DNA from 3 places in the Acidiphilium sp. 34-64-41 genome. Region 1 is predicted to be linked to each of the others. Evidence: predicted binding sites of a transcription regulator. Region 1 holds the regulator's gene; each other region holds the start of a gene.
What was found. Region 1 encodes LexA, which represses DNA repair genes until DNA is damaged. Its sites were predicted from a motif close to TGTTCTANNTANGTTC; they were not measured.

Region 1 (10,244 bases):
ACGGCCATGGCTGTGCTCCGGGTTTCGGGGATTTTTATATAGTTTTTATATAGAAATGCAAGGTTCGGGGGGATGGGAGGGTAGGGAAGGACAGGGAAGGATCTTCTTTTTTGTGAACAAAAAAGAAGCAAAAAAAACTTTGTTAATTTGGGCCCGTGCCCTTGAAAACGCCCGTGCCCCCGAGTCAGAAAGTTTTTTGCTTCTTTTTTTCAAAAAAGAAGCGCTTCCTTACCTCCCCTTAGCAAACACTCCAGCAACCGCCCCAATCCGCCCGGCCGTCGCCTCATCCATCACGCCATCGCAGCATGACGGCCAGAATCGCCGTTGAAACGCGGTGATCGAAACAACCGGATCAAGCCCCGGATCATACCCGATCGCGGTCAGTGCCCCGAGCGGGTCGGACGGCGCGGCGAATTCGTCGGTCCACAGGCCGATCCCGTGCGTGGCGAGGTGCCGCCAGGGGAACAATTCACCAGGGTCCTGCTTGCGATCGGCCGCGATGTCGGAATGCGCGACGACGTGCGCGCCCGGAATCGGGTGGCGCGCCAGGATGCCCTGGGCGAGCGTGATGACGGCGGCGATCTGCGCGGGCGGAAAGGCGCGATAGCCCCACTCATGGCCCGGGTTGACGATTTCGAGGCCGATCGAGCAATCGTTCAGAGTGCGCCGCCCGCGCCAGAAACTGATGCCGGCGTGCCAGGCGCGGCGTGTTTCCGGCACGAGTTGATGGACCGTGCCATCTTCCTCGATGACGTAATGCGACGAAACCTTGGCGGCAGGGTCGCAGAGCCGCGCAATGGCATCCGCGGCACTGCGCATCCCGGTGTAGTGGAGTACCAGATGATCGATCGGCGCGCCGGGCGGACGGTCGTCCTGGTTGGGTGAGGTCACAGACCCCGCTCGCGCTTGATGTCGTCCCAGGCGGCATTGATCCGGGCAACGCGATCGGTCGCGCGCGCGGCGAATTCCGCCGGAACGCCGCGGGCAGCCAACTGGTCGGGGTGGTTTTCGCGCATCAGCTGCTTCCAATGGGCGCGGATGGTTTCGTTGCTCGCGGTCCTGGCGATGCCGAGCACCTCGTAGGGATCGCCGTCGGATTGCGCGAAGGATGAGGGGTTGGCGGCCCGATTGCGGGCGGCTTCGTCGAGGCCGAAAGCCACCCCGATCCGGGTCAGCACGTCCGCCTCGCGGCCGTTGAGCGGCGCATCGGCGCGGGCGATCGCGTGCAGGGCGCCGAACACCTGTTCAAGTGCGAGCCGATTGTCCGCGAAGCTTTCGGCCAACTGCCGCGCATAGGGCTCAAAGCCGGAGGCATCGTCCCGCGCCTGATCGAACAGCCGCCCGATCATCGGCACCGCAGCGTCTTCGATGCGGAACTGGCGCTTGAACGCATCGATCTCGGCGCGATTGACCGGGCCGTCGCATTTGGCAAGCTTGGCGGCAAGCACGGTCACCGCGATCGCGAACACCTGCTCACGCCGCCCCAGCATGGCGGCAAACCGGGCGGAGTCGAGCGGCAATACCCGGCCGACCCGCGCGCCCAGCGAACCGAGATCGCCGGTGTCGGCCGCATGGCCAAGCGCCGCGCCCGCAATCGCACCGATCGGCCCGCCGAACGCGAAGCCGGCGACGCCGCCGATAACCTTACCCCATACCGCCATTCGTCCCATATCGGGTGGCAGGCCCGTCAGGTCAAAGGGGGGACCGGCCCTGCCCGACTAATATCGGCGCATCAGCGCAACCAGGCAGCCCTGCACCTTGACCCGTTCGGCGGGAAAAATGCGGGTTTCATGCCGTGCGTTGGCCGGTTCCAACGCGGTCGAGTTGCCGCGCCGGCGCAGACGCTTCAGCGTCACTTCGTTGTCATCGACCAGCGCCACCACGATCTGCCCGTTTTCGGCGGTTTCGCCCTTGCGGATAATCGCGGTGTCGCCGTCGAGAATGCCGGCCTCGATCATCGAATCGCCAGCCACCTCCAGCGCGTAATGATCGCCCTGGCCGATCAGCGCGATCGGAACCTCGATTTCCATCTGATGCTCGCGCAAGGCCTCGATCGGCTGGCCGGCGGCGATCCGGCCATAAAGCGGCAGGCTGATCGCCGCGACTTCGGCGGCGGCGCGCGCACCCTGAAAGCGGCCGGAAAAATCGCCGCGGATAACGTTGGGTGCGAATTTCTGGTCGATGACACGCTCGGGTGCGCGCTCCGAGGCGCGTTCGGGCGCACGTTCGTTTGGCACGCTGTCCGCCGGCAGCCGGATCACTTCAAGCGCACGCGCACGATGCTTGTGCCGGCGCAGGAAGCCGCGTTCCTCCAGCGCACCGATCAGACGATGAATGCCGGATTTCGACTTCAGATCGAGCCCGTCCTTCATCTCCTCGAAACTCGGCGAACAACCGGTGCGGCGCAGATGCTGGTCGATAAACACCAGCAGTTCGTGTTGCTTGCGGGTAAGCATCGATCCCTCGTTTCGGTCTGACGCGTTCTGGAACAAAACGCTAACACGATGTTCTAGGTAGCGATTCCGCGCCGCGTCAAGGGGGTATTGCCGGAATAATCGCGTTTTGTTCCTGTTTTGGCGCGCGGCGTCAAATCGTCATGCGCTAGATCAGCGCGCGCTGATATTGTGGCACCAACTCGGGTTTGAGCCCGAAGTGGCTGGCGGCACGGTTGGGCCAGGCCGGGTCCGCCAGCAGCGCGCGGGCGAGGAACACGAGGTCCGCCCGCTCGTTGGCGATGATTTCGGCGGCAAGTTCCGGTTCGCGAATCATGCCGACCGCCCCGGTCGCAATGCCGGCTTCGCGGCGGATGCGCTCGGCGAACGGAACCTGATAGCCGGGATGGACCGAGGCGATCTTCTGCTGCGGCGCGATGCCCGCGCTCGAACAATCGATCAGGTCGACGTCGCCACGCTCGCGCAGCCAGCGCGCCAGCGTCACGGAATCCTCGATCGTGTGGCCGCCCTCGATCCAGTCCGTGCAGGACAGGCGGACGAATACCGGCAGGTCGACCGGCCAGGCCGCGCGGACCGCATCCAGCACCTCCATCAACAGGCGCGCACGCGCTGCCAGGTCGCCACCGTAGCGATCGGTGCGGTGATTGCTGATCGGTGAAAGAAATTCATGCAGCAGATAGCCGTGGGCGGCATGAAGTTCGACGATCTTGAACCCGGCGCGGTAAGCCCGCGCGGCGGTCTCGGCAAACTGGCGGATGGTGGTCGCGATATCGCTCTCGGTCATGGCGTGCGGGTTCGGCCGATCCGGCGCGTAGGGGATCGCGCTGGGTGCGGCGGGCAGCCAGCCGCCTTGCGCATCGGGCGCGATGTGCCGTTCACCCTCCCATGGGGCGACCGTGCTGGCCTTGCGCCCGGCATGGGCGATCTGGATCGCCGGGATGGCGCCGCCATAGCTGATCAAGGTGGCGAGCCTGGTCATGAACGCCTCCTGCGCATCGTTCCACAGGCCGAGGCAATAGGGCGTGATGCGCGCTTCGGGCGCTATATGCGTCGCTTCGGTGAACACGATGCCGGCACCGCCCATCGCCTTGGCGCCGAGTGTCTGGATGTGCCAGTCCTGACCCAGCCCGTCGATCGCGCTGTATTGACACATCGGCGAGACGACGATCCGGTTCTTCGCGGTGACCGCGCGAAAGGTGATCGGCTGCAACAATTTCGGAATGCGTGACAGGGGAACTCTCCTTGGGTTCGAACCGCGGCGATGCCGCAGCGTGCCAGTAGCGGCGATGCCCCAGCTTGCCAGCGGAAGGCCAATCGCGCCAAGTGCCGCGATGGCGATTTTATCGATCCAGTCCCAGGTCCTGAACGGCAGCGTCGGCAATGCGGGGGCTGCGTTCATCTACGCGCGGCTCGGTCATGAGGTCTGGCCCCTGCCGACCACGCTGCTCTCCCACCATCCGGGCCACGGCGGCGCCGAAGGTGGCCCCGTGGCGCCGGCGTCGATGGCGGCCCTGATCCAGGGCCTTGCCGCGCGCGGTGCGTTCGCGCGCTGTGCCGCGGTGGCATCGGGCTATCTCGGCGCGGCGGCGGCGGTGCCGGTCGTGTGCGATGCGGTGGCACGCGCACGCGCGGCGCATCCGGCTGCGCTCTATGCGTGCGATCCGGTGATCGGCGATGCCGGGCGGGTCTATGTGCCGGCGGCGCTGGTCGCCGCGTTCCGCGATGTCCTGCTGCCGCTGGCCGATATCGCGTTTCCCAACCCGTTCGAACTCGAAATTCTGACCGGCCGGGCGCTGGCGGATCGCGCGAGCGCCTTCGCCGCGATGGCGGCGCTCGGCCCGCCGATCGTGGTGCTCACCGGGTTCACCGGCGCGGACACCGCACCCAGGATGCTCGATGTTCTGTTGCTGACGCCCGAGGCGCGGCATTTCGTCCCGGTGTCGAAGCTCGATCGCGCGTTCTCCGGCGCGGGGGATGCGTTCGCCGCATTGTTCATGGCGCGTTACCTGCGCGATCACGATGCGGTAGCGGCGCTGAACACCGCCTGTGCGGCGAGTGCGGCGCTGCTCGCCGCCACGGCGCAGGCGGGTGGTGACGAACTCGCCATCGTGACGGGCCAGGCTGCATGGGTGGCGGCAGCGTCGGGCGCAACGGCGCGATGAAATCCGGTCACAGCTGGTAATTTTATTGATTTGAGATCGTTCGATGACATATGATCGTCATCTGATGTTTGCCTGAGGCGAACGCCCAGGCGCCGGCCCGGATCAACGGGCCCAGAATCCTCGGGAGGATTATGATGACGACGATGGCTGCTTTGTTGAAACGGAAACCGGCTGCGCTGATTTCCGTATCGCCCGATACCAGGATCCGCGACGTGGTGGTGGTGCTGGCCGAAAAGCGGATCGGTGCCGTGGTCGTACAATCATCCGACAACGATCTGCTGGGCATTCTGTCGGAACGCGACGTGGTGCGCAGCCTCGCCGCGAACGGCATCGGCACAATCGACATGCTGGCAAGCCAGCTGATGACCCGCGCCCCGACCACGGCGACGCCGGCCACATCGATTTTCGAAGCCGAAACCCTGATGACCGAAGGCCGCTTCCGCCATCTGCCGATCGTGGATGGCGGCAAGCTGATCGGCGTGGTCAGCATCGGCGACGTGGTTGCCGGGTTGATGGATGAGCAGGCCCAGGAAGTCCGCAGCCTGCGCGACTACGTGACCGGCGGCGCCGTCTAAGCCGATCAGCCCGGGCTGAAACCAGACCGCAGGCGGAGCCGGATCCGCCTGCGAGTCCGCGCGATCGCGTTACTGGCTGCTTGAGCTATCCGAGGTCGTGCCCGGCAGTTTCACCTTCGGCGGCGCGCCCAAGTTAACCTGCTGCGGCGTGGTCTGCGAACCTGCGACCGCTCCACCAACAGCACCGATACCCGCCCCTGCCAGCGCGCCGATCGGGCCGCCGACCGCACCCACCGCGGCACCGGCCGCAGCACCACCGGCAGCGCCACCCTGGGCGCGCTCCGGCTGCGACGTGCCGCATCCTGCCAGGGCCAGAGCCATGCCTAAGGCGACGGGGGCCGCGATGATGGTCTTCTTGAATGTCATATCGGTATTCCTTTCCGAGATCGTATTGAGCCAAACTTCGTCGTCCCGTAGTGCAGGACCGTTGACGGACCGATATGGTGGGCATCGCAATCCGGGCGATCAACCCGGCTCACCTACCGTATGGACGAAGTTTAAAGCCCCGCTCATCTGGTGCGGATTCGGCGCGTTCTGCGCCGAATGCAGGACAAACCCTATTGCGTATTGGGCGGCGGCAGCGGTTGCGCCTGAACGCTTTGGCCATAGCCGGCGGGCGGCGCGGCCGTGGTGAGCGATTGCGGTTGCGACTGATATGAATTGATCTGGTTGCGCAACCCCGGCTGGGCGTAGGCGGTGTTTGGCTGCGAGGGGGCGGCCGCCGGTCCGGTGCCGGTTTTGCCGACGTTATCGAGATTGATCTGCTGCGGCGTCGTGGTCGAAGCGGTGAGCGCCCCGATCCCACCGCCGATCGCCCCGCCGATCACCACGCCGATCGGCCCGCCGATCAGCCCGAACGCAGCACCGGTCGCAGCCCCGCTGGCAGCGCCGGTGCCCATGCGGTGCGGCGCACTGGTGCCGCAGCCGGCAAGCGCAGCAGAAAGCCCGAGCAGCAAAAGTGAAGGCTTGATCAGATGCAGTTTCGATCTCGACATGACCGGCTCCCTTGATGAACGGCTTGGACAACCGCTGGCATAATATATAGGCGAGAATTGTGGTAACATAAAGTTTTTCAGCGGCTTATACAAAGGCGTGAAGACTTCGTGTTAATTCAACGTGATGGCTCTAGACCACAATCCGCTTCGCACGCCTACCCGAACGATCACCGATGCCGGTGCTCACCGGTGGTGGCGCCGATTTCGCGCGCGGGCGGTGCTGGGACTCGTTGGATTTGCGGCGCTCTACAGCGTGCTGGCGGTCAAGCTGATCGATGCCACCGTGATCGCGCCGATCCTGCCAAACCCGGCGGTCCTGGCGGCCCAGCGGCCCGACTTCCGGACGATGCTCCACGCACCCGATCGCGCGCGGATTCTCGATCGGCGGGGCCGTTTGCTGGCGGTGTCGCTGCCGGGTGCCGCGTTATACGCCGATCCAACACAGATCACGCACCCAAACCGCGACGCCGCAAGGCTTGCAACGGTATTGCCGATGCTGAACCGCGCCATGCTCGCGCATCGGCTGGGTCTGGTTCACGAGCGCTTCGTCTACCTCGATCGCTCACTGACCGCGGCGCAGGAAATCGCCGTCAACCGGCTCGGGATCCCCGGGGTCTATTTCCAGCCGATCTGGGTCCGCCATTACCCGCAGGGCGATCTTGCCGCACATATTCTGGGCGGCGTCACGCCGGACCAGCGCGGCATTGCCGGAATCGAGGCCTATTTCGACCGGCGCCTGATCAGCGCGCCGAACCGGCCGCTGCGCCTGTCGATCGATCTGCGGATCGAGGCGATCGTGCACCGCGCGGTTGCGCGCGCCATGCACGATTATCAGGCGCGCGGCGCGTGCAGCATCGTCGAGAGCATGACCGGGCGCATCGTCGCCATGGTCAGCCTGCCCGACTATAACGCCAACGATCTGCACGACGCACCCGGCAACACGCTGTTCGATCGCTGCATTTCCGGCGATTACGAACCGGGCAGCGTGATGAAACTAATGACCCTGCCGGCGGCCCTGCAATCGGGGCTGCTGCATTATTGGGACCGGTTCGACACCACCCACCCGCTGTTCGTCGATGGGTTTTCGGTAACCGATTTCGAACCGGTGCATCATTGGCTCGCGATGCCGGCGGTGCTGGCCTATTCATCGAACATCGGTGCCTCGCGCATCGCAACCATCCTCGGCCGAAAAATCCAGCGGGCATGGCTGCGGAAAATGGGATTTTTCCGCCCCTCGCCGGTGCAGATGCCCGGCGCGCAACCGCCGATCTGGCATCCGAAGGATACCTGGAACCTGCTCACCACGATGACGGTGAGTTTCGGCAACGGGATTGCGATGGCGCCGATCATTCTGGTCAATGCGGTGGTGGCCGATGTCAATGGCGGGATTCTGTTCCGGCCCACCCTGCTCGCGCGAAGGCCGGGCGCGCCGCCGCGCACCGGTGTGCGGGTCATGCGCCACCATGTTTCCGTTCTGATGCGCAAAATGATGCGCGGCGTCGTGCTGTCGGGCACCGGCGTCTATGCGCGGGTCAAGGGCTATCGGGTCGGCGGCAAGACCGGCACCTCGCAGGTCGTCGCGGCGGATGGGCGGTATCGCAACCATCTGAACAACGCCTCGTTCATGGCGATGTTTCCGGCCAATCATCCGCGCTACGTGGTGTACGTGCTGGTCGTCCACCCGAAGCCGACGCAAAAGATGCGCCATTTTTCCTATGGTTTCACGACCGGCGGCTATGTCGCCGCCCCGGCGGTGGGGCGCATCATCGCACGCATCGGGCCGATGCTCGGGATCCGGCCGCTTGAGGGGGCCGCGCTCCGGGCGATGAACGCGCGGTTCGACATGGGATTGCGGCCGCAGGTACCGCCGGACCGCATCGGGTTGGGCCCGGATCATCCGTTTCCATCGGGGGCGAACCGTTACGCATATGTCCTTGCGGACGAAACACCGCCCCTTCATCCCGACAAGGTCGCTGCGTTGCGTGCCTTGCGGCGTGCCGCCATGGCGATCCCAGGCCAGCGCATTGAACCCGACGAAGCCGCCCGCACGGTTACGAACGATGATGAATTTTCAGGGACATCTACTATAAATTGAATAAAATACTAATTTTTTGTTGACAGTGTCCCTATTTGCCATATTATGCAACCTTAAGTGTCGTTTTGCAATCGAATTCTGCGGATCGCGTTTTATAGTGGGGCCATTATATGAGCACGACGACGATTACCGTGGGTACAGGCACGGTCGGGTCCTACACCGGGGTAACGACCAGCGGTACCGTCGACCTCGTCGTCGATGGCACTCAGGGCATTCTCGACATTTCGGGTTCCGTCCAGTCCAATCTGGTCATCGACATCGTTTCGGTGAGTGGCACCGGCTTTCTCTTCACCGACGAGGTCAGCGGCGGCGCGTACGAGACGTTCAACCCGACAACCCTGGGTAATATCGTTCCGTTCCTCGAAATCGGCTTCGCGCCGGGCGCTGCGAGCGCCCCGGGCTTCGGCACTCTTGAGCTCGGCAACAATATAGCGAATGCCGCCGCGCCACCACCGCTCAAATTCTCGGGCACCAACAACGAGTTGATCGTCGATTCCGGCGTTTCCAGCAGTTCGCTGAGTGCAATTTCGGGCTTCGCCTACACCGACACGATCGACCTGCGGGGCGTGACCGGTGTTGCCAGCGCGGTCTGGACCCAGAATTCCGGCACGGCGGGCGGCGTCCTGACGCTGGAGTCGGCGACCCAGACCGATCTTGCCGATATCACGCTGTCGACCGGCAGTTTCACCAGCAGCCAGTTCAGCATCACGACCGATGGGCTCGGCGGCTCGGCCATCACCGTGGCCTGCTATCGCGCCGGCACCCGGATCGCCACGGCAGTCGGCGATGTCCCGGTCGAAGCTTTGGCGATCGGCGATCGCGTGCTGACGGCCGATGGGTCGCACAAGCCGGTCAAATGGCTGGGGCGCCGGGCCTATTCAGGCCGCTTCGCCGCCGGCAAGCCGCATCTGCTGCCGGTCCATTTTGCCGCCGGCGCGCTCGGCAACGGCCGCCCGCTCCGCCCGCTCTGGGTCAGTCCGCAGCACGCCATGCTGGTCGATGGCGCGCTGATCCCCGCGATCTGCCTCGTCAACGGCGTCTCGATCGTGCAGGAAACCGCGGTCGAGCGGATCGAATACGTCCACGTCGAACTCGATCGGCACGACGTGATCTTCGCCGAGGGTGCGGCCTCCGAAACCTATATCAACGACGACAATCGACTGATGTTCCACAACGCGGCCGAGTATGCCGCCCTCTACGGCGCGGATGCGATCGATCACCGCTATTGCGCCGCGCGGATCGAGGATGGCCCGGTCCTGGCCGCGATCCAGGCCCGGCTCGCGGCGTTGGCCGGCCCGGTCGCGGCCGAAGCAGGGCAGGGCGATCTGGCCGGCTGGCTCGAACGCGTCGAGACCGACCGCGATGGCACCCATGCCGTCGGCTGGGCGGTCTGCCCGCAATATGCGGCGGTCCCGGTCTGTTTCGAATTGCTCCATCGCGGCCGGGTGATCCATCGTGGTCTGGCCAATCTGCACCGGCCCGATGTCGAGGATGCCGGGTTTGGCAGCGGGCGCTGCGGCTTTCGCGCCAGGCTGCCGGACGGCGCCAGGCTTGAGGATATTGCGGTGCGCCGTGTTGCCGACCGCGCCGTGCTATCGAGTGCGGCAGCCTTCGCGGCAGCCTAGTCATGCTGCGCGGCCGGCTGGATGTCGCCACGCGAACCCATATCTCGGGCTGGGCCCAGGACGAGCGCCTGCCCCACCAGCCGATCGCGCTGCTGGTGATCGACAATGACGTTCTGCTCGATCGTGTGGTCGCCAACCGGCTTCGGCCGGATCTGGCGGCCGGCGGCATCGGCGATGGCCGGCACGGGTTCGATCTGCGCTTCGAAGGCGGCTTGCCCGGCCTCGGCCAACATCTGATCCGGGTGGTGCGTGAGCGTGATGGCGCGGAGCTCGCCGCCTCTCCCGCCGTGATCGCCCCGGCCAATGCGTTCGATGCGCATGAAACCTCGCTCCTGCAAT
Region 2 (10,244 bases), on a different contig from region 1:
ATCCCGACCAGATTGATCACCACATCCGCCGACTCGACCGACCGGCGCACCGCCGCCTCGTTATCGAGCGGCGCATAGAGCGGCACGATCTGCCCGACGCCGCCGAGCGGGCGCAGAAACGCCCCGGCCTCGGTATCGCGCATCGCGGCGCGGACCATATAGCCCTGATCAGCCAGGCGCTTGACCACGTAGCGGCCGATAAAACCGGAGGCGCCGAAAACCGTTGCGATCTTGCGCGATGCCATGAAATCTCCTGGGGTTGCTCTATAAAATGGTCGCACGATCACCCGCGGCAAGACAACTGCCCGCGGCTTGGCGCATTGACGGGCGCAGGCGGCTTCGCTAAAGCGCGGCTCATCGGTTGCCGCCTCGTGGTGCGGCGCTCGAAAGCCCCCATGCCCAGGTGGCGAAATGGTAGACGCGCAGGCTTCAGGTGCCTGTGGCCGCAAGGCTGTGGAAGTTCGAGTCTTCTCCTGGGCATTTTGGTGGGGCATTTCAGTGGGGCGCCAGGCCGATCCTTACAAATTTGTTGGAAAATCACATGAGCCAGACGCAGTTTGCCGCCGGCGCGACCATTCACATCCATCGCCACGATCTGCCGGATGGCATCACGTTCGGCGCGATGGTCGCGATCGATACCGAAACCATGGGCCTCGACCCCAGGCGCGACCGGCTCTGCCTGGTGCAGCTATCGGCCGGTGATGGTACCGCGCATCTGGTCCAGATCATTCCGCCGGCGATGGGCGGCCGTGGGGCTGATTGCCCCAATTTGAAGGCGCTGTTGACCAACCCGGACGTGATCAAGATTTTTCACTTCGCCCGATTCGATGTCGCCGCACTCTACAATGGGCTCGGCGTGATGACCGCGCCGGTGATCTGCACCAAAATCGCCTCGAAACTGATCCGCACCTACACCGACCGGCATGGGTTGAAGGATTTGTGCCGCGATCTCATCGGCGTCGATCTGTCCAAGCAGCAGCAGACCAGCGATTGGGGCGCACCCGAACTGACCGCCGAGCAATGCGCCTATGCCGCATCAGACGTGCTGCATCTGCACGCGCTGTGGGCGAAGCTCGATGGGTTGCTGGTGCGGGAAAACCGGCGCGATATCGCCCAGGCCTGCTACGATTTCCTGCCGATGCGCGGCCGGCTCGACCTGCTGGGCTATGAGGACCCGGACCTGTTCAGCCACCGTTGAGCGCGCGACCGATTACACTTGGTTGCGCCCTGATCAGTTGACCCGACGCGATCCATCGTCCCATACAGGATCATGAGTCTGAGGCAGACATTGGATCATCCCCGCATCGGCCGCATGGCCGGGGGCGGCGATGACGAATTGGCGTCGGTTGCGCGCGATCTCGCGGTCGCGCGCGACGTGCTGAGCACCGAGGCCGACGCGCTGAAAGCACTGGCCGGCACGCTGGGTGCGGGGTTCTCGGCCACGGTTTCGCTGCTGCACGCAGCAGGCGGCCGCGTGGTGGTGACCGGCATGGGCAAATCCGGCCATGTCGCCCGCAAAATCGCAGCGACCTTGGCTTCGACCGGTACCCCTGCCCTGTTCGTCCATCCGGCGGAGGCGAGCCACGGCGACCTCGGCATGATCGTGCCGGGCGATGTCGTGCTGGCCCTGTCCAATTCCGGTGAAGCGGCGGAACTCGCCGATATCGTGACCCATGCGCGGCGGTTTGCCCTGCCGCTGATCGCGATCACCGCGCGCGCCGACAGCACGTTGGCGCGCGCGGCAACGCAGGTGCTGCTGCTGCCGAACGCGCCGGAGGCCGGGCCGATCGGCCTGGCGCCGACCACCAGCACCACCATGCAGATGGCGCTGGGCGATGCGCTGGCCGTCACGCTGCTATGTCGGCGCGGCTTTACGGCGGCGGATTTTTCCTCGTTCCATCCTGGCGGCAAGCTCGGCGCGCGGCTCAAGCGGGTCAGTGATCTGATGCACACCGGCGCCGCCATCCCGCTCGCCGGGCCCGATACCACGATGGACCAGGCGATTCTGCTGATCACGGAAAAGCATTTCGGCTGCCTCGGCATCGTCGATCCGGCTGGCACGCTTCTCGGCATCGTCACCGATGGCGATATGCGCCGCGCGATGGGCCCGGAGTTCCTGGGCCGGCGCGCCGATGCCATCATGACGCGCACACCCCGCGTGATCGGCGCGGCGGCGCTCGCCGAAGACGCGCTGCACGACATGACGGCGCTGGAACCCAAAGTAATGTCGCTGTTCGTGGTCGATGCGGCGCGGCGCGTGATCGGGATCGTGCATATGCATGATCTGCTGCGCGCCGGGGTGGCGTGAGCATGACACCGCCGATCGCACCCGAACGGGCCGCCGTCCGTCTCGATCCACGCGGTGAAAAAAAATCGGGGTCGCTGCTGACCAGCGAGGGCATTCTGGCCGCACTCAGCCGCACACGCGAAGAACAGCGCGCGGTGCTGGGACGCCACCGCCGCACGGTGTCGATTTTCAAATATACGCTGCCAGCGGCGGCCGCCGTGCTGATCACCGCGCTGGCGGTGCTGCCCAACCTGCGCAACGGCGCTGCGATCGGCCGGATTTCGTACAAGAAACAGGCGATTGCGGCCGGCGCGCCGCTTTCGCGCATGAGCACGGCGCGGTATCGCGGCGTGGATGCGCAGGGCGAGAAATTCACGATCACGACGCAGCGCGTCATCCAGGTCACGCAGGGCCGGCTGAACCTGGTGGCGCCGAAGGGCGACCTGACCACCAAATCCGGCAATTGGCTGATGCTGAACGCGCGCCACGGCCTGTATCACCAGAACAGCCAGTTGCTCGATCTGGCCGGCAAGGTGACGCTGTACCGCCAGGACGGCACGATCCTGCACACCAGCCGCGCCGCGATCGATATCAAGGGCGGCTCAGCCAAGGGCTCCGATCCGGTCAAGGCGTTCGGCCCGTTCGGCACGCTGCACGCGCAGGACGGCTTCGTTGCGACCAATCATGGCAGCGATATTTTGTTCAAGGGCGCTTCGCACGTGGTGCTTGATCAGGTTGCGGTTCCGGCCGTTGGGGGCGGATCGTGACGGTAAGGCAAGGCAAGGACTGCTTTTTTGTAAAAAAGCAGCAAAAAACTTTTGTTAATCTGGGCCATGGGCGGTTGCACCAGCACGGACTGATGGTTGGAAAGTTTTTTTGCTTCTTTTTTTCCAAAAAAAGAAGTGCTTCCTTCCTTCTCTTTCTGGCGTTCGCAGCACCCGCAGCCGCCCAAGCCCAATCCCTCGGCTTCGACGGCGGCTCCGGCCCGACGCCGGTGCCGATCAACATCACCGCGAGCAACGGCATCGCCTGGAACCAGACGGCGCACACCGTGACGGCGATGGGCAGCGCCCAGGCCGTGCGCGGCAAGGTGACGGTGACGGCTAACCAACTGGTCGCGCATTATCAGCCGAAAACGGGCACCATGCCGCCCGCGACCAAGCCCGCCGCGACCGATGGTGGGCTGGGCGGGCTCGATTCCGGCTCGTCGCAGATCACCCAGCTCGATGCCGTCGGCAATGTGCATATTTTCACCGCGACCGATCAGGCGTTCGGCGATCTCGCGGTGTTCCATATGGACCGGCACGAATTGGTCCTGACCGGCAAGCACCTGAAGCTGACCACGCCGACCGACACTGTGACCGCGCGCGATCAGATCCAGTATTGGTCGCAGGAGCGCAAGGCGGTGGCGATCGGCGACGCGCTGATCGTGACGAACGACCAGCGATCGATCGCGGCCGATACGCTGACTGGCTATTTCGTCGCAGCCGCGCCGCCGGGTGTCGCCGCGGCGAAACCACCGTCCGATCCGGACGATCAGGCGAGCAAGCTGCGCAAGGTGGTTGCGGTCGGGCATGTCGTGGTGCGGACGGCGACCGATATCGCGACCGGTGAGCACGGCGTGTATCATCCGGCGACCGGCATCGCGATCCTGACCGGCGATGTGCATATCACGCACGGACCGAACGAATTGGCCGGGCAGCGCGGCCAGGTGAACATGAAGACCGGCATCGCGACACTGATGGCGACCAAGGGCCATCGCGTCGAGGGCATGGTGCTGCCCAATTCCGCCCCCGGACCTGCCGCGAAGTCGCCGCAATCTGCGCGGAAACCGGGTTCATGAACGAGCAATCGCGCGTCAGCGAGGGCGGGTATCGGGAGCCGGCCGGTATGATTTCGATCCCATCGGGGACGGGGCTGGTGGCGACCGGTCTTGGCAAAAGCTTTCGCAAACGCCCCGTGGTGCGCAACGTGTCGGTCACGCTGCGGCGCGGCGAGGTGGTCGGGCTGCTCGGGCCGAACGGCGCGGGCAAGACGACGACGTTCTACATGATCGTCGGGCTGATCCAGCCGGATACCGGCTCGATCGTGCTGGATGGCGCGGATATCTCGACCCTGCCGATGTATCGCCGCGCCCGCCTGGGGGTTGGCTACCTGCCGCAGGAGGCGAGCGTGTTTCGCGGCCTGACGGTGGAGCAGAACATCATGGCGGCGCTGGAAGTGGTCGAAGACGACCGCGACCGGCGCGATGCGATGCTGACCGAGTTGCTGGCGGAATTCAGCATTCTGCACCTGCGGCGCACCCCGGCCATCGCGCTGTCGGGCGGTGAACGCCGCCGCGTCGAAATCGCCCGCGCGCTCGCCACCGGCCCAAGCTACATCCTGCTCGATGAACCGCTGGCCGGAATCGATCCCATCGCGGTCGGTGAAATCCGCGACATGGTCACCCAACTCAAGGACCGCGGCCTCGGCGTGGTGATCACCGACCATAATGTGCGCGAGACGCTCGAAGTGATCGACCGGGCCTATATTTTGCACGACGGGCAGGTTTTGATGGAGGGCCTGCCGGATGAGGTTGTCGCGCATCCGGATGTGCGGCGGGTTTATCTCGGGGATCGGTTTATTCTGTAAAAGAAGGGTTCTTTTTTGTAAAAAAGAGCCAAAAAACTTTTATTCGTTATCTTGCAAATAATTGATCTGTGGTGTTCGAGATGTAGATCTCGTGGCGGGCGGTCAGATTGTCGCCGATCACCAGACGATTGTCGATCTGCGCCAGATGACCACCGACGGCAATGATCGGGTGATGCCAGACGAGCCCGCCAAAGATGAGCGTCTTGAAGCGGTACAGTTTTGCGATGAAGATCTGGTTGCCGACGCCGCTGTATTTCCGCTCCCCCACGATCTGTGGCGCGAGGCCGGAGGCGTGGAACAGGTATTCCGACAGAAAACTGCTTGCCGCACCGGTATCAAGAATCGCGGTCAGGCGATGACCATCCAGCGTCACCGGGAATTTCGGTGCGCCGTTGCCCGCCTTGCCGAAATCGACCGGGTGTAGCGCACCGCTCCATGGCACGATCGTGCCGCAATCGAACGTATCGACCAGAAACACCTGCTGCGCCGGCAGGTCGATGTCGATATCGTAATAACGCAGGATGTCGTTGCCGATCAGGCCGCCGAGATGCCGCCCATCGGGCAGTTTGTGGTCCGACAACGCGAGCACGGGCAGCAGGATCTTGCTGCCGCGCGCAGCACCGAGTTGAAAATCGCGCACCGTCGCGACCGAGGTGAACGTCGACCCGCCCGCTCCGGCGACCAGCAGCGATTTGCTGGCCTCGACCGGCAGATTGAGCGCGGTGGCGACCGACGGTGTCACGCTGGAAAACGCGCCACCGGTATCGATCATGATATCCACCGGCAACCCGTTCATCCGCGCGCGGACGATCGGCATCGGGCTGTTCGGAAAGGCGGTGTTGAGCAGGGCAACCGGCTTGGGTTTGCACACGCCCGATGAAGCACAACCGCCCAAGGCCAGCATCATCACGATACCAGCCAGCACAAAAGCAAAATTCACAAACATCCCCCCTAATCGGAAACCGATTAGGAGGCGGAATGTTACGGTCCGTCCAATCACGTCACCGTGATCATGCGGCCGGCGTCAGGCGGCGGCTTTGGCCTCCCGGCGCCGGTCATGCAGGATGAATTCGGTATAACCGTTCGGCTGGGTGCGGCCCTTGAACACCAGGTCGCAGGCGGCCTGGAACGCGATGCCGTCGAAACCCGGCGCCATCGGCTTGTAGAGCGCATCGCCGGCGTTCTGGCCATCGACCACCGCGGCCATCCGCTTCATCGTCGCCATCACCTGCGCCTCGGTGACGATGCCGTGGTGCAACCAGTTGGCGATGTGCTGGGCGGAAATCCGCAGGGTCGCGCGGTCTTCCATCAGCGCCACGTTATGAATGTCCGGCACTTTCGAGCAGCCGATGCCCTGGTCGATCCAGCGCACCACATAGCCGAGAATGCCCTGCGCATTGTTGTCGAGCTCCTGCTGAATATCGTCCGGCTGCCAGTTCGGCCGGCCGGCCAGCGGGATCATCAGCAGATCATTCAGCGATCCCATCGGGCGGGATTTCAGCTCGGCCTGGCGGGCAGCGATATCGACCATGTGGTAGTGCAGCGCATGCAGCGTCGCCGCGGTGGGCGATGGCACCCAGGCGGTGTTGGCGCCGGCGCGCGGATGGCCGATTTTCTGCTCGAGCATCGCGGCCATCGCATCCGGGGCCGCCCACATGCCCTTGCCGATCTGGGCGTGGCCGGGCAGGCCGCAGGCGATGCCGATATCGACGTTGCGATCCTCGTAGGATTTGATCCAGGGCGTGTTCTTGATCTCGTTCTTGCGGATCATCGGGCCCGCTTCGATCGAGGTATGGATTTCATCGCCGGTGCGGTCGAGAAAGCCGGTGTTGATGAAAAAGATGCGGTGCTGTGCCGCCTCGATACAGGCGGCGAGATTGGCCGAGGTGCGGCGTTCCTCGTCCATAATGCCCATTTTGATCGTGTTCGCCGGCAGATGCAGCAGGGTTTCCACCGCACCGAACAGCGCATCGGCGTAAGCGACTTCATCGGCGCCATGCATCTTGGGCTTGACGATGTAAATCGACCCGGCGCGCGAGTTTTTGACCCCCGTGGTGCGCTTGATGTCGTGCAGGCCGCACAGCGCTGTCACCACCAGATCGAGCATGGTCTCGGGGATCGGGTTGCCGGCGGCATCGAGCACGGTATCGGTATAGATATGGTGCCCGACATTGCGGATCAGCATCAGCACCCGGCCGGGCAGTGCGAATTCGGTGCCATCCGGCGCGGTGTAGACCCGATCGGCGGCGAGGCGGCGGGTGAAGCGCGTGCCGCCTTTTTCGACCTGCTCTTCGAGCGTGCCGTTCATCAGACCGAGCCAGTTGCGATAGACCAGCACCTTGTCCTCGGCATCCACCGCGGCGACGCTGTCCTCGGCATCCATGATCGAGCTGATCGCGGATTCGATCACCAGATCGGCGATGCCGGCCGGATCGGTCTTGCCGATCGTGTTGGTCGCATCGATCACGATTTCGACGTACAAATTGTGGTTGCGCAGCAGGATCGCGGTCGGCTTTGCCGGATCGCCGCGGTAGCCGGCGAATTGCGCGCCGTGCTTGATGCCGGTTTCACCGCGTTCCAGCACGATCGCGAGATGGCCGTTATGGATGTGATAGCCGCGCGCTTCCTTGTGGCTGCCGACCGAGAGCGGAAAATTCGCATCGAGAAACGCGCGCCCGCGTGCAACCACGGCGGCACCGCGCTTTTCATTATAGGTCTTGCCGCGCGCCTGACCATCGGATTCGGCGATCGCATCGGTGCCGTAGAGCGCATCGTACAGGCTGCCCCAGCGCGCGTTGGCGGCGTTCAGCGCGTAGCGCGCGTTCATCACCGGCACCACCAGCTGCGGACCGGCGATGGTGGCGATTTCCGCATCGACCGTGCTGGTGCTGACCGCAAACGTCGAAGGCTCCGGCTGCAGATAGCCGATTTCACGCAGAAACGCCTGATACGCCGCCTGATCGATCGGCTGCGCCTTGTGGGTGCGATGCCACTGATCGATCGCGGTCTGCAAACGGTCACGCTCGGCCATCAGTTCGGCATTGCGCGGCGCGTGCTTGGCGATCAGCGCGCTGAAGCCACGCCAGAATTCGCTCGGCTCGAGCCCGGTGCCGGGCAGCGCTTCGGTGGCGATGAACTGGTGCAGCGGTGCGGCAATTTTGATGCTGCCGGCATCGATATAGGTTTGGCTCATAAAGGGGGTCTCCATCCGTTGCGGTGGTTTTGGCCAAACGCCGGGCGCTTGTCGAGTGGGCGGGACCTGCGGGCTGACAACCTCCTCTTGCAACCGTGATTTTACGAACATATAGTGAACAAATGATTGATGGTTCGATCGATGGATGAAGCGCTCGACACAAAACTGCGGATTCTGGCCGATGCCGCGAAATACGATGCCTCCTGCGCCTCGTCCGGCGGCAAAAAACGCGCGGCAGGTAAAAACGGCATCGGCTCGACCACCGGCTCGGGCATCTGCCACTCCTACACGCCCGATGGTCGCTGCATTTCGCTGCTGAAAATCCTGCTGACCAATTACTGCCTGTTCGACTGCGCCTATTGCATCAATCGCCGCTCCTCGAACACCAAACGCGCCCGCTTCACGGTGGCGGAGGTGGTTTCCCTCACCATCGGTTTTTACAAGCGCAACTATATCGAAGGGCTGTTCCTCTCGTCCGGCATCATCCGATCGCCCGATTACACAATGGAACAAATGATGCTGGTGGCGAAAACCCTGCGCAACGAGCACGGATTCGCCGGCTACATCCATCTCAAAACCATCCCCGAGGCCAATCCCTGGCTGATCGAGCAGGCCGGGCTGTTCGCCGATCGGCTGTCGATCAATCTCGAATTGCCGCTGCAGAAAAGCCTCGAAGATCTGGCGCCCGAAAAGAATACCGCGACCATCAAGACCGCGATGGGGCAGATGCGCGAACGCATCGTCGAAGCGAAGGAGGAACGCCGGCGTTTCGCGCCGGCCGGGCAGAGCACGCAATTGATCGTCGGCGCCGATACCGCGACCGACGATGTCGTGCTCACCACCAGCGCATCGCTGTACAAAAACTACGCGCTCAAGCGGGTCTATTATTCCGCCTTCAGCCCGATCCCGGAGGCAAGCCGGTTCCTGCCCGCGAAATCGCCACCGTTGCAACGCGAACACCGGCTGTATCAGGCGGACTGGCTGCTGCGCTACTACGGCTTCACCGTGCCCGAAATCACCGAAGGCGGCGATGCCGGTATGCTCGACCTCGATATCGACCCGAAACTCGCCTGGGCGCTGAAGCACCGCGCGCTGTTCCCGGTCGATGTGAACACCGCGCCGCGCGAAATGCTGTTGCGGGTGCCGGGGCTGGGCACAAGGGCGGTCGATAAAATCCTCGCGGCACGCCGGCACATGCGCCTGCGGCTCGATGACATCGCCCGCCTGACCAGCGGGCTCAAACGACTGCGACCGTTCCTGATCACGCTCGATCATCGCCCCACCCGGCTGATCGACCGCGCCGATCTGCGCCAGAGCCTGATCGCACCGCCGGTGCAACCGAGCCTGTTCGATTGAACACAGCCGTCACCCTCGCCGCCGGCGCCGACCAGGACGGATTTCGCCTCGCAGTCCGGCGCCTGCTCGCCGCCGATATCGCGCCGGATGCGGTGGTCTGGGGCACGCCGGATGCGGGCGATCTGTTCGGCGGCAGCCTCGCGGGCGATGCGCCACCGGTCATGCTGCCGCGGGCGCTCGCTGCGATGATCACGCCGGTGGTCTGCCATCGTGACCCCGAACGCTACGCGCTGCTGTATCGGCTGATCTGGCGGATGCGCCATGGCGAGCCCGCTCTGCTCGCCAACCCCGCCGACCCGCTGGTCCGCCGCCTCGAGACGATGCGCAAAGCCATCCGCCGCGATCTGCACAAAATGCACGCCTTCGTGCGGTTTCGCGAAACCATCGGACCCGATGGCACGGCACGCTACATCGCCTGGTTCGAGCCGGATCATTACATCGTCGAAGCGACGGCGGGGTTCTTCGTCGAACGATTCCGCAGCATGATCTGGGCCATCCTGACCCCGGTCGGCTCGCTGTTCTGGGATACCGAACGCCTCGCCATCGGCGGCCCAGGCACCAAAGACCACCTGCCGGCCGATGACGCGTTCGAAGCCGGCTGGTGCAGCTATTACGAAAGCATCTTCAATCCCGCACGGCTCAACACGGTCGCGATGCGCAGCGAAATGGCCGGCAAATACTGGCACAACCTGCCCGAAGCGCGCCTGATCCCGGCCCTCGTGCGCGGCGCACCGGAGCGGCTGCGCGATATGGTCGCACGCGAAGCCGCCCCCCCGA
Region 3 (10,244 bases), on a different contig from region 1:
AGTGCGGCCAGATGCGCATCCGGCGTGACGCCGGGCGGAATCGGCTCATCGGGATATTCGTAACGCAGTTCATCGAGGGTGAAACGCACCGCATCGAGCACCTCGGCCTGGGCCGCGATCGCTGCCGCATGGCCGCGAAACAGGCGGATCATTTCGGCGGCGGGCTTGAGATGGCGCTCGCCATGCGGCTCCAGCCTGGTGCCGGCCTGTTCGATCGTGCAGCCGAGGCGGATGCAGCGCAGCACATCCTGCAGAGGCCGGCGGTGCGGCGCGTGGTGCAGCACATCGTTCACCGCGATCAGCCCGATCCGCGCCGCGGCGGCGAGGCGTGCCAGAGCGGCGAGATGGGCGGCATCATCCGGCGCGTAGCGGCGGCGCGCGGCGAGATGGATGCGGCCGGAAAAATCGGCCGCGAGGCGGTGGCAATGATCGGCGAACTCATCGTCGAGCCGATCGGGCGGCATCAGAATAAGGCGCTGGCCCGCGGCGTTTCCGGCCAGATCGGCGGCGAACAGGCGGCATTCGCCTTTTTTCGCACGCGATTTGCCGAGGCTGAGCAACCGGCACAGCCGCCCCCAGGCGGCGCGATGTTCGGGGTAGCAGATGATGTCCGGCGCATCGGCAAAGCAGAGTCGCGCCCCCACCAGCAGGCGCAGATCGGCGGCTTGTGCTGCGCGATGGGCGCGCACCACGCCCGCGACGCTGTTGCGGTCGGCGATGCCGATCGCCGTGAGGCCGAGCGCCTTGGCCTGATCGACCAGTTCCTCGGGGGATGAGGCGCCTTCGAGAAAGCTGAAGGCGCTGGTGGCGGCGAGTTCGGCGTAGAGCATCAGAACAGACCGTGGATGAACCACCGCGGCGCAGCCTCGCCCGCGTGCAGCCCGGCGCGGAACACCCAGAAGCGCTGGCCGGCCTCGTTTTCGATCACGTAATAATCGCGCACCCGCTCCGCTTCGGGGCGGGTGGGCGGCGGATCGTGGCGCCACCAGTCACGCGCGATGCGCTCCGGCCCGGTTGCGCGGACCACCCGATGGCTCGCGCCGCGCCACTGCATCATGCGGGGTGGATCGTCGGGCACCGGCGCGATCACCGTGATCGGTTCCGGTCTTTCGAACAGGCGCAGCGGTCGGGGATGGCAGGGGGCGGACCATTGCGATTCCGGCGTGGTGACCGGCACGCGATGGGCTGCGAATTCCGGGATATGGGTCTGATCCGGCGCAAACCGGGACAGGCGGGCGCGGCGCATCAACCGGTCGATCGTGCGGGCATGCTGCGGGGCGGCGGCACCGCCGAGTTCGGGCTGGGTCATCACCAGCGGGGCGGTTTCGGCGGAAAGCACGATGGCCTCAACGCCGAAGCCGGATCACGCGCGCATCGATGCGGTGAAACCCGGTTTTGAGGCCAACCAGACCCACTTCGGCAGCCGCTAGACCCGCACATAGTTTATGCGCGAGCCGGGCCAGCGCCGCCTGCAATTGCTCTGCCGCCAGCAAGGGTTCGGCGTGATATTCGACCTCCCGGTACGACGGCGGCGCACTCAGGAACAGCATCGCCTCCGGGGCGCGCCCGAGCAGACGATCGAGCCTGAGCGGCAGATCGGCGCCGAACCCCGCCCTGATCTCGCCGCGCGACAGTGCGGCCAACTCGCCGATCCGCCTGATGCCGAGCCGGCGCAGCCGCGCGATCATGCCATCGGGGATGCGCAGCGCCGCGAGCGGCAAATCGGCGAGGGGCTGCGTATCGGCCTGACCATAGCGGGCCAGCGCCCAGGCGGCGGCGGCGGTATCGGCGATTGCGAGCCTTGCCCCTGGCCAGAGCGCGGCAAGCCTTGCCCGCAATCCGGCCTCGCCACCGAACAGATGGGCGCAGCCGGTGATATCGAGCAGAAGACCATCGGGCGGGTCGACCGCAGTGAGCGGCGTGAAAGCCTGGCACCACAAGGCGAGCGCATGCAGATCCAGCTCATCCGGCCCGCTGTCGCCATGCGGCGGGTCGGGATGCCGGGGGACGCTGGGGAACCATAACGAGAGCAGGCGGCGATGCATGGCGATCGACCTCGACCAGAAAAACACCCGGGGGCCTGCCCCGTGCGTAGAGCAATTCCGCACACCAGCGCGCCGCGCCGTCCGGCCCGGAGCGTGCCGCGCTGATGCGCCATCGGGCGGCAAAGGCGGTTGAATCGCCGGCGCTGCGATGACGCAGGACCAGGCCGATCCCCCCGCCGCTGCGGGCCGCCAGGGACAACCGGCGTGCCGCCAGGCGGGACACGGTTTCGACCACCGCGACCCCGTGCATGCCGCCGTGCAGCGCGATTTCGAGCGCGCCCAGGCGTTCGTACTCATGCGGGGTTTCGGCCAGGATCAGTCGTGCCGGGTCGAGCGCGCACCAGGCCAGACCGGGCGGATACAGATCGAGCCGGCCACCGGTCCACACGATCGGCACGCCGACCGTGCCGGCCAGGCACACCACCGCGAATCCCAAAGTGGCATCGCCGCCGGCAATGTCGTGGACGGCGCCGCGCATGAAGGCCTCCATCGGGAAACGCCGAGCGGGATCAGGGCTGAGATCGGCATCGTCCGTGTCCTGAACACCGAACCGATCGCGTCTGGGTCCGATTATTGAGGGAGTGCGGTTTATCATGTTCTTATTTTGTTCTAGTTTTTGCAGGAGTCAAGGGTCCGCGCCGGATCGATCGCGGATATCTCCACGGCAAAAAAACACTGGGCTCTTTAGGTGATTGTTAAGCTTTCATCGTCATGTTCCGCTTCAGACGAACGACCCGATACGTCCCAAAACGGTGACAGGACTAATGGATAATACAACCAGTATCATTCTCTCGCGCATGATCACCGCGTCGCGCACGGTGGACGTGATCGCGAACAACATCGCAAACGTGGCGACACCCGGCTACGAGGCGATCCACCTCAAATCCGCCGCCTGGATCGATCGGATGCGCGGCGTCACCGCACCGCCGGGCGGATCGAAATTATCATACACCCAAGCCATCGGCACGTGGCGCGACGCCACGCCGGGCGCCGTGCACCAGACCGGCAACCCGCTCGATCTGGCACTGCCCGGCGGCGGCTATTTCACGGTAGCGACCGCCAATGGCCCGCGTCTGACCCGCGATGGCCGGTTCGGCCTGTTGCCGAACGGCACGATCGCGAATGCCTCGGGCGATGCCCTGCTCGACGCCGGAGGCCAGCCGATCACGGTCCCGCCGCAAAGCGGCACGCTGACGATCGCGGCGGACGGCACGATCAGCACGGCGCAAGGCATCATCGGTCAGGTCGGCGTGGTGACCGTTCCCGACCCGCAAACGCTCAAGGACCAGGGCGGCAATCTGTTTCAAACGACAGTACCGCCGGTGCCGAGTGCCAATCCAGGCATCGTGCAAGGCGCCGTTGAGGGTTCGAATGTTCAGCCCATCGTCGAAATCACCAAAATGATCGAGGCCAGTCAGAATTTCCGCATGATCGCGCAATTCGTTACGGCGGAACGAGCGCGCGATCAGTCGGCGATCAGCAAGATTCTCGGCGCGACCACCAGCTAATTTTACGCTTTTTTTGGAGATCATGAATGCGCGCTCTCGATATCGCGGCAACCGGCATGCAGGCCCAGCAGACCAATGTTGAAGTCATCGCCAACAACATCGCCAACATGACCACGACCGGATATCAACGCCAGCGGGTCGAGTTTCAGGACCTGCTGTATCAGGATCTGCGGCGTGCCGGTTCGAACAGTTCGGATGCCGGCACGATCGTGCCTTCCGGCACCCAGATCGGGCTGGGGGTCAAGACGGCGGCGATCTATCGCATCGATCAGCAGGGCAATCTGCAGCAGACCAACAATTCGCTCGATCTCGCCATTTCGGGGAACGGGTGGTTTCAGGTCACGCTGCCATCCGGACAGACGGCCTATACGCGTGATGGCACGTTCGGCCTGTCGCCGAGCGGGGAAATCGTGACGGCCGATGGTTATATCGTGCAGCCGGGCATCCAGATTCCGTCCAACGCCACCAACGTCACGATCAACGCGTCAGGACAGGTGCAGGTCAGCCTGTCGGGCCAGACGGCGCCGCAAACCGTGGGCCAGCTCCAGCTCGCGGCCTTTCCGAACGATGCGGGGCTCGAAGCGCAGGGCGGCAATTTGCTCATCCAGACCGCGGCATCCGGTTCGCCGGTGACGGCGGTTCCGAGTTCGCCCGGTTTCGGTTCGGTCCAGCAGGGCTTCGTGGAAAACTCCAACGTCAATGTCGTCAGTGAAATCACCGACCTGATCACGGCACAGCGCGCCTACGAGATGAACAGCAAAGTGATCACGACGTCGAACCAGATGTTGAACACACTGACGCAGCTGTGATGACATGACATCCCGGTCGATCCGACGCGCATCTTTCCTGCTGTTTATCGCGATGGTTGCTGGCGCACCCGCTGCAATCGCGCAATCCGCAGAGCAGCCATCATCGATATCCGCCGCACCATCCGCACCGTCGGCTCGCACGTTGGTGTTGATCGACCGGCCCGTCGTCGAGCTGAAAGATCTGTTCCATCACGCCGGGATCAACGCCGATGCGGTGCTGGGGCCGGCACCGCTCCCTGGTGCACGGATCGTGGTCGGCAGCCGGCAACTGGCGGCGATCGCGCTGCGGTATGGCGTTGCCTGGTTTCCCGGCGATTCCGATCAATCCGTCTCGATCGAGCGCCCCGGCTCACCAATCGGGCATGATCGGATCGTCGCGGCGGTAAGCCGGGCCTTGCGGCAGGCGGGGGCTGCGGGTCATGTAGCGATCAACCTCGAAGGCGAACAACTGCCGATGGTGCCGCCGAATTCCCGGCCGGATATTTCGATCGATCAAATGGTTTTCGATCGCAATACCGGAGCTTTCCGGGCCATTGCCCACATCGCGGCGCCGCGGATGGATACAGTAACCACGACGATCGGCGGTGTTGCAAAACCCGAAACGCAACGGGTGATCGCAACGCATGATCTGTCCCGCGGCGACATACTGAACGACAGCGATGTGCGGCTGACCTGGGTAGCGCAGGATGATGACCGGCACGACGCGATCAGGACGCTTTCGCGCGTCATCGGCATGCAGGTCAGTCAATCGATCCTCAAAGGAATGCCGTTGTCGCGCCGCATGATCGCCGACCCCATCCTGGTCGCGCGCGGCGCCACGGTGAGCCTGGCGGTGGATATGCCGGGGCTTGAAGTCACCGCGCAGGGCGTCGCTCTGGCGGCCGGCGGATCGGGTCATGTGATCCCGGTGATCAACCCGTCGTCCCACGAAATCGTGCAGGCCGTGGTCGATGGACCAGACCATGCGCATGTGCTGCCGGGCAGCATGCCGACCCGGGGCGACAATGCCAATCCGTATTATGACCTTGCCGGGCGTCAGCCGTGAGGCGCGATGCGACCTACCATCATGGCGGCCGTTATGCGCGCGCGATCGGGGCGGTGATTTCGGTTTTGTCGCTGGGTGGTTGTGGTGCGTTCTCGAACCTGTCCTATGTCGGCCATGCGCCGCCGATGACGCCGATCACCAATCCGACGCAAGCCGCAACCTGGCGGCCAGTGAGCATGCCGATGCCACCGCTCCGCGATGTGCCGAGCGCACCCGACAGTCTGTGGCGGCGCGGGGCGCGAGCGTTTTTCAAGGATCAACGGGCATCGCGGGTGGGCGACATCATCACGATCACCGTCAACATCAACGATGCCGCGACGCTGAAAGACCAGACGACGCTGGGCCGTACCGGCTCTGAATCGATGGGTGTGCCAAACCTGTTCGGGTTGGAGAGTTTGATCCCGCGGGTGCTGGGCAAGGGCGTCAATCCATCCAGCCTCGTTTCGGTATCGGGGGCCGGCAATTCGACCGGAACCGGACAGATCCAGCGGAATGAGAGTGTCACCCTGTCTTTGGCCGGCGAGATCACACAGGTGCTGCCGAACGGCAATTTCGTCGTCGTCGCCCGCCAGGAAATGCGAGTGAACAATGAACTCAGGGTCCTGACCGTCTCGGGCATCTGCCGCCCGCAGGACATTGCGAGCAACAATATCGTCCAGGCGAATCAACTGGCCGAAGCACGCATATCCTATGGCGGCCGCGGCTTGATCAGCGGCCAGCAGTCGCCAAGGGTCGGCCAGCAGATTCTCGACGATATCGTGCCGTTCTGATGGCGCGCACGATTTTGGCGGCCAGGTTTTGTCGCCCGCGGTGGCGCATCGTGCTGAGAGATGGCACGATTGCTGTGGCGATGGCGCTCCATTATGGAGGGCGCCGCTGCAGGCCGACGCGGCCGCCGATGCGACGATGATATCGGCCGGTGCGGTCTCGCTGGTCGGTCAGGAAGGGTGGCCGGATCGCCGGCCGGATAAACCGATGATCATGACAGGCCTGCTGATACTGACTTCACTCGCCTTCGCCTGGAGCATGGGTGCTCATTATACCGGCGCGTGCATGGGCATGCCCTATGCCACCGGATCGATCGACCGGACGTCCGCCCTGCGGTTGATGGCGATTGCGACGCTGATCGGCGCGGCGATGTTCAGCCATGGGGTTCTGGTCCATGTCGGGCACGGTATTCTCAAGGGCGGGCTGGGCACGGTTCCGGCGATCATCGTGATCGGCACCGCCTTCGCGCTGACGACGGTATTCACCCGGCGCCGGATTCCGACCTCGACCATCCAGATCCTGGTGTTCGCGCTGGTCGGTGCCGGCATCGCGCTGCGGCTGGGGGTGCATTGGGCCGCGATTGTGCACCTCGCGCTGCTGTGGGTGCTGGCACCGTTCATCGCCTGCGGCTGCGGGTTTCTGTTCACCCGCCTGTTCGACCGGATTCCGGCCCTTGCCGCGCATCGGCGCGCGCCGATCATAGGGCAAGCGCTGGTCGGCGCGGGGGCCATCGCCTCACTGACGATGGGGGCCAATGATGTGTCGAACGCAACGGCGGTATTTCTGTCGGCGCATGTCGCCGGCGTGCTCACAGCCGGTATCAGCGGCGGCATCGGTCTCGCGGCGGGCGTATTGACGTGGGGCCGCCCGCTGCTGGAGCGCGTCGCGTTCGATGTGGTGAAACTGGACCCCACGATGGCGACCGCGGCGCAGACCGTGCAGGCGCTGGTGGTGCTCGGCGCGGTGGCGTTCGGGGATTTCACCTCGATGAATCAGGCGCTGATCGGTGCGATGGCCGGCGCCGGCCTCGCGCGCGGGCGCCAGACGATCGATGCGAAGGTCTTGCGCGGCATCGGGCGCGGCTGGATCATCGGCCCCGGTGCCGGGTTCGCGCTGGCCTACGCTGCCGCCGCGCTGTTCCGGATGATCACGCAGCCGCTATGAGGCACCGGATGTGCGGCGGTCAGATAACCGGCCACACCCAGAACACCACGCCCACCAGCACGATGAACGCGCCGCTCAGCACCTCGCCGTAGCGCTCGAGCGGGCCGAGGCTGATCCGCTGCAAACCCGCGGTCGAGGCGATGCACAGCGCGACATAGGTTGCGATCGTGCTGATCGCGAACACGATCGCCATGATCGCAATCACGCCGAAGCCGAATTTGCCGGCAGCGAAAAACGCCGGAATGCCTTCGACCATCGGCGAGGAGCCCAGGATCAGCATCAACGCGGTGCGCGATGAGGTTTTATGCGCGTGTTCGTGCAACGGCGCGTCACCGCCGTCGATCGCGACATCATGCATCGTGGTGCCGTCATGATCGTGCAGATGGCTGTGCGCCGGGCCGGACCCGTGCCGGTGGACATGGACGTGCCGCAGCATCACCGCGACATCGCCCCCCGCCGGCTGATAGAGCGCATCGCTCGGCGGCGCATGATGGTGGTGCGCATGATCGCCGTGGTCATGTTCGGCGAATGCCGTGTCGTAACGATGGGCGTGGCCGCCGTGCGCCATGGTGATGGTGACCGCGAAGCCATGCGGTTCGGGAATATCATCAAGCGATTCCCAATACGCGCCGCGATTGACCATCGCGAAGGTTTGCTGCGCGGCATCGTCGCGGTGCGTCTCGATATGCACGGCATCGGCATCCGGTCCGGTGAGCCGGAAGCGGGGCGGCGCGCCGGTCTCGAAGATCGAGAGCAGAATGGTGCCGTGGCCGGTATCGATGATCTGCTGCTCGGGCCCGTGGATCGCATCGGTGGTCCGCGCGTGGCTGTGACCGTGGCTATGGCTGTGACCATGATGATGGCCATGGTCCGCGCCGCCGCGCATCTCGCGGAGCGATGAAAAAGCGATCCAGCCACCGAACGCGATCAGCGCGAGACTCGCCGCGGCATCAACGAAGCCGCCGAATTTCACCGCGAACGCGGCACCGGCAATCCAGACCGCGATTCCGATCGCCAGGGTGGACAGCACATGGCCGATCCCGGCCCGGAACGCGACACGCGCCGTCTCACCGCGCGACCAGCCCCGCTGGCGGGCGATCAGCGTGATCGGCACCCAGTGATCCGGCACGATGGTATGCAGCACGCCGACGCCGGCGACACCCACGATCAGAAACAGCGCTTCGGTGTTCATGGCACGATTATATCACATGCTCGGGGGACAGGGCACAGATCTGGCCGGACGCGCCATCCTCGATCTGCACCGTGGCGTGGCCGATGCCGAACCGATCCCGCAGCGTGTCGCAGGTGCGGTGCAGCAAGGCATCGTCCATCGCGGCACCGGGGCGGACCAGATGCACCGTCAATGCGATGTCGGTGGTGCTCAGCCCCCAGATATGCAGATCATGCACCTCGCTTACGCCGGGCAACGCGGCGAGGTAGCGGCGCACCGCCTCGGCATCGACGCTGCCGGGCACCTTGTCGAGCGCGAGGTCGAGGCTGTCGCGCAGGACCGACCAGGTGGAAACCAGGATGAGACCCGCCACCACCAGGCTCGCGGCGGGATCGACCCAGGTCCACCCGGTGAACAGGATGATCACGCCGGATATGACGACGCCGAGCGAAACGACCGCATCCGCCGCCATATGGGTGAAGGCCGCGCGCACGTTCAGATCGCCCTTGCGGCCACGGGCGAACAGCCACGCCGTGACGCCGTTGATGGCGATGCCGGCGGCCGCGACGATGATGATGGTGTCACTGCCGACCGCACCGTGCGGCACGCCGATCACCAGACGCTGGATCGCCTCGACCGCGATGGCACCGACGCCGACCAGCAGCACGACCGCATTGGTCAGTGAGGCGAGGATGGAACTGCGCCCGAAGCCGTAAGTGCGCAGGCGGCTCGGCCGGCGCCGCCCCAGCGCCGCCGCACCCCAGGCGAGCAACAGGCCGAGCACATCGCCCAGATTATGCGCGGCATCCGCCAGCAGAACCACCGAATGGGCGGCAATGCCGAACACCACTTCGGCCGCGACGAAGCCCGCGTTGAGCAAAGCGCCGAAGGCAAATGCGCCGTCGAACCCCGCCGGCGGCGCATGATGATGGTGACCGCCCGGCCCATGATCGTGGCCGGCGTGATCGTGACCCGCGTGATCATGCCCGGCATGATCGTGGCCGGCATGGTCGTGCTCGCTCTCGTGCGGCGTGTTCATGGGCGTCTCCTGTGAAGCTGCTGCACCCGGCGCATCGGCGCCATCACCGCATTATCAACCGTGAAGCCGCTTCAGGGTCAAGCAATCCCGTCCATGCCGCCCGGTCAGCGCGGATTATCGCGCTTCAGGCCGGCGATCCGGCAGCACGCACAGCATTTCATAGAGCAGATTCGCGCCGATCAGTGCCGTCGTGCCGGTCGTGTCATAGGCCGGCGCGACCTCGACCAGATCGGCACCGACCAAATTGAGCCCGGCACAGCCGCGAATGATCTCCAGCGCCTGTATCGTGCTCAGACCGCCGATTTCCGGCGTGCCGGTGCCCGGCGCAACCGATGGATCGAGGCTGTCGATGTCATAGGTCAGATAAACCGGCCCGCTGCCCATCGTGGCGCGCACCTCCGCCATCAACGGCGTCAGCGAGCGGTGCCAGCACTCCTCGACCGGGACGACCCGAAACCCCTGTTCGCGCTGCCAGTCGAAATCGGTCGGGTAATAGCCGGTGCCGCGCAACCCGATCTGGATCGCACGATGCGGATCGATCGCGCCATCCTCGACCGCGCGACGAAACGGCGTGCCATGCGCAATCCGCTCGCCGAACATCGTGTCGTTCACGTCCGCATGCGCATCGATGTGAATGAACCCGACCGGCCCATGCTTCGCCGCCATGGCGCGCAACACCGGATAGGTCAACGTAT

Region 2: a site for LexA is predicted at 8,217-8,232, ahead of B7X49_RS01825 (putative DNA modification/repair radical SAM protein). Genes of this name have one in related genera too.
Region 3: a site for LexA is predicted at 2,640-2,655, ahead of B7X49_RS04195 (ImuA family protein). Genes of this name have one in related genera too.

Annotation. Positions count from the first base shown of each region.
Region 1 is NZ_NCJX01000039.1:24,315-34,558, reverse strand. Features, by position in the region: gene B7X49_RS09965 (hypothetical protein) at 1-8, opposite strand, end outside; gene B7X49_RS09960 (N-acetylmuramoyl-L-alanine amidase) at 229-891, opposite strand; gene B7X49_RS09955 (TerB family tellurite resistance protein) at 888-1,661, opposite strand; gene lexA (transcriptional repressor LexA) at 1,719-2,456, opposite strand; gene B7X49_RS09945 (NADH:flavin oxidoreductase/NADH oxidase) at 2,602-3,852, opposite strand; gene pdxY (pyridoxal kinase) at 3,785-4,615, shown strand; gene B7X49_RS09935 (CBS domain-containing protein) at 4,750-5,190, shown strand; gene B7X49_RS09930 (hypothetical protein) at 5,260-5,556, opposite strand; gene B7X49_RS09925 (hypothetical protein) at 5,748-6,185, opposite strand; gene B7X49_RS09920 (penicillin-binding protein 2) at 6,403-8,280, shown strand; gene B7X49_RS09915 (Hint domain-containing protein) at 8,391-9,905, shown strand; gene B7X49_RS09910 (glycosyltransferase) at 9,908-10,244, shown strand, end outside.
Region 2 is NZ_NCJX01000005.1:39,997-50,240, reverse strand. Features, by position in the region: gene B7X49_RS01870 (complex I NDUFA9 subunit family protein) at 1-245, opposite strand, end outside; tRNA gene B7X49_RS01865 (tRNA-Leu) at 398-480, shown strand; gene B7X49_RS01860 (ribonuclease D) at 542-1,198, shown strand; gene B7X49_RS01855 (SIS domain-containing protein) at 1,313-2,308, shown strand; gene lptC (LPS export ABC transporter periplasmic protein LptC) at 2,311-3,054, shown strand; gene B7X49_RS01845 (LptA/OstA family protein) at 3,147-4,130, shown strand; gene lptB (LPS export ABC transporter ATP-binding protein) at 4,178-4,918, shown strand; gene B7X49_RS01835 (retropepsin-like aspartic protease) at 4,965-5,858, opposite strand; gene B7X49_RS01830 (malate synthase G) at 5,943-8,111, opposite strand; gene B7X49_RS01825 (putative DNA modification/repair radical SAM protein) at 8,253-9,467, shown strand; gene B7X49_RS01820 (UdgX family uracil-DNA binding protein) at 9,464-10,244, shown strand, end outside.
Region 3 is NZ_NCJX01000013.1:48,301-58,544, reverse strand. Features, by position in the region: gene B7X49_RS04210 (error-prone DNA polymerase) at 1-830, opposite strand, end outside; gene B7X49_RS04205 (hypothetical protein) at 830-1,339, opposite strand; gene B7X49_RS04200 (hypothetical protein) at 1,347-2,045, opposite strand; gene B7X49_RS04195 (ImuA family protein) at 1,963-2,523, opposite strand; gene B7X49_RS04190 (flagellar hook-basal body complex protein) at 2,810-3,553, shown strand; gene flgG (flagellar basal-body rod protein FlgG) at 3,580-4,362, shown strand; gene flgA (flagellar basal body P-ring formation chaperone FlgA) at 4,415-5,407, shown strand; gene flgH (flagellar basal body L-ring protein FlgH) at 5,452-6,177, shown strand; gene B7X49_RS04170 (inorganic phosphate transporter) at 6,383-7,339, shown strand; gene B7X49_RS04165 (hypothetical protein) at 7,359-8,531, opposite strand; gene B7X49_RS04160 (cation diffusion facilitator family transporter) at 8,539-9,549, opposite strand; gene speB (agmatinase) at 9,664-10,244, opposite strand, start outside.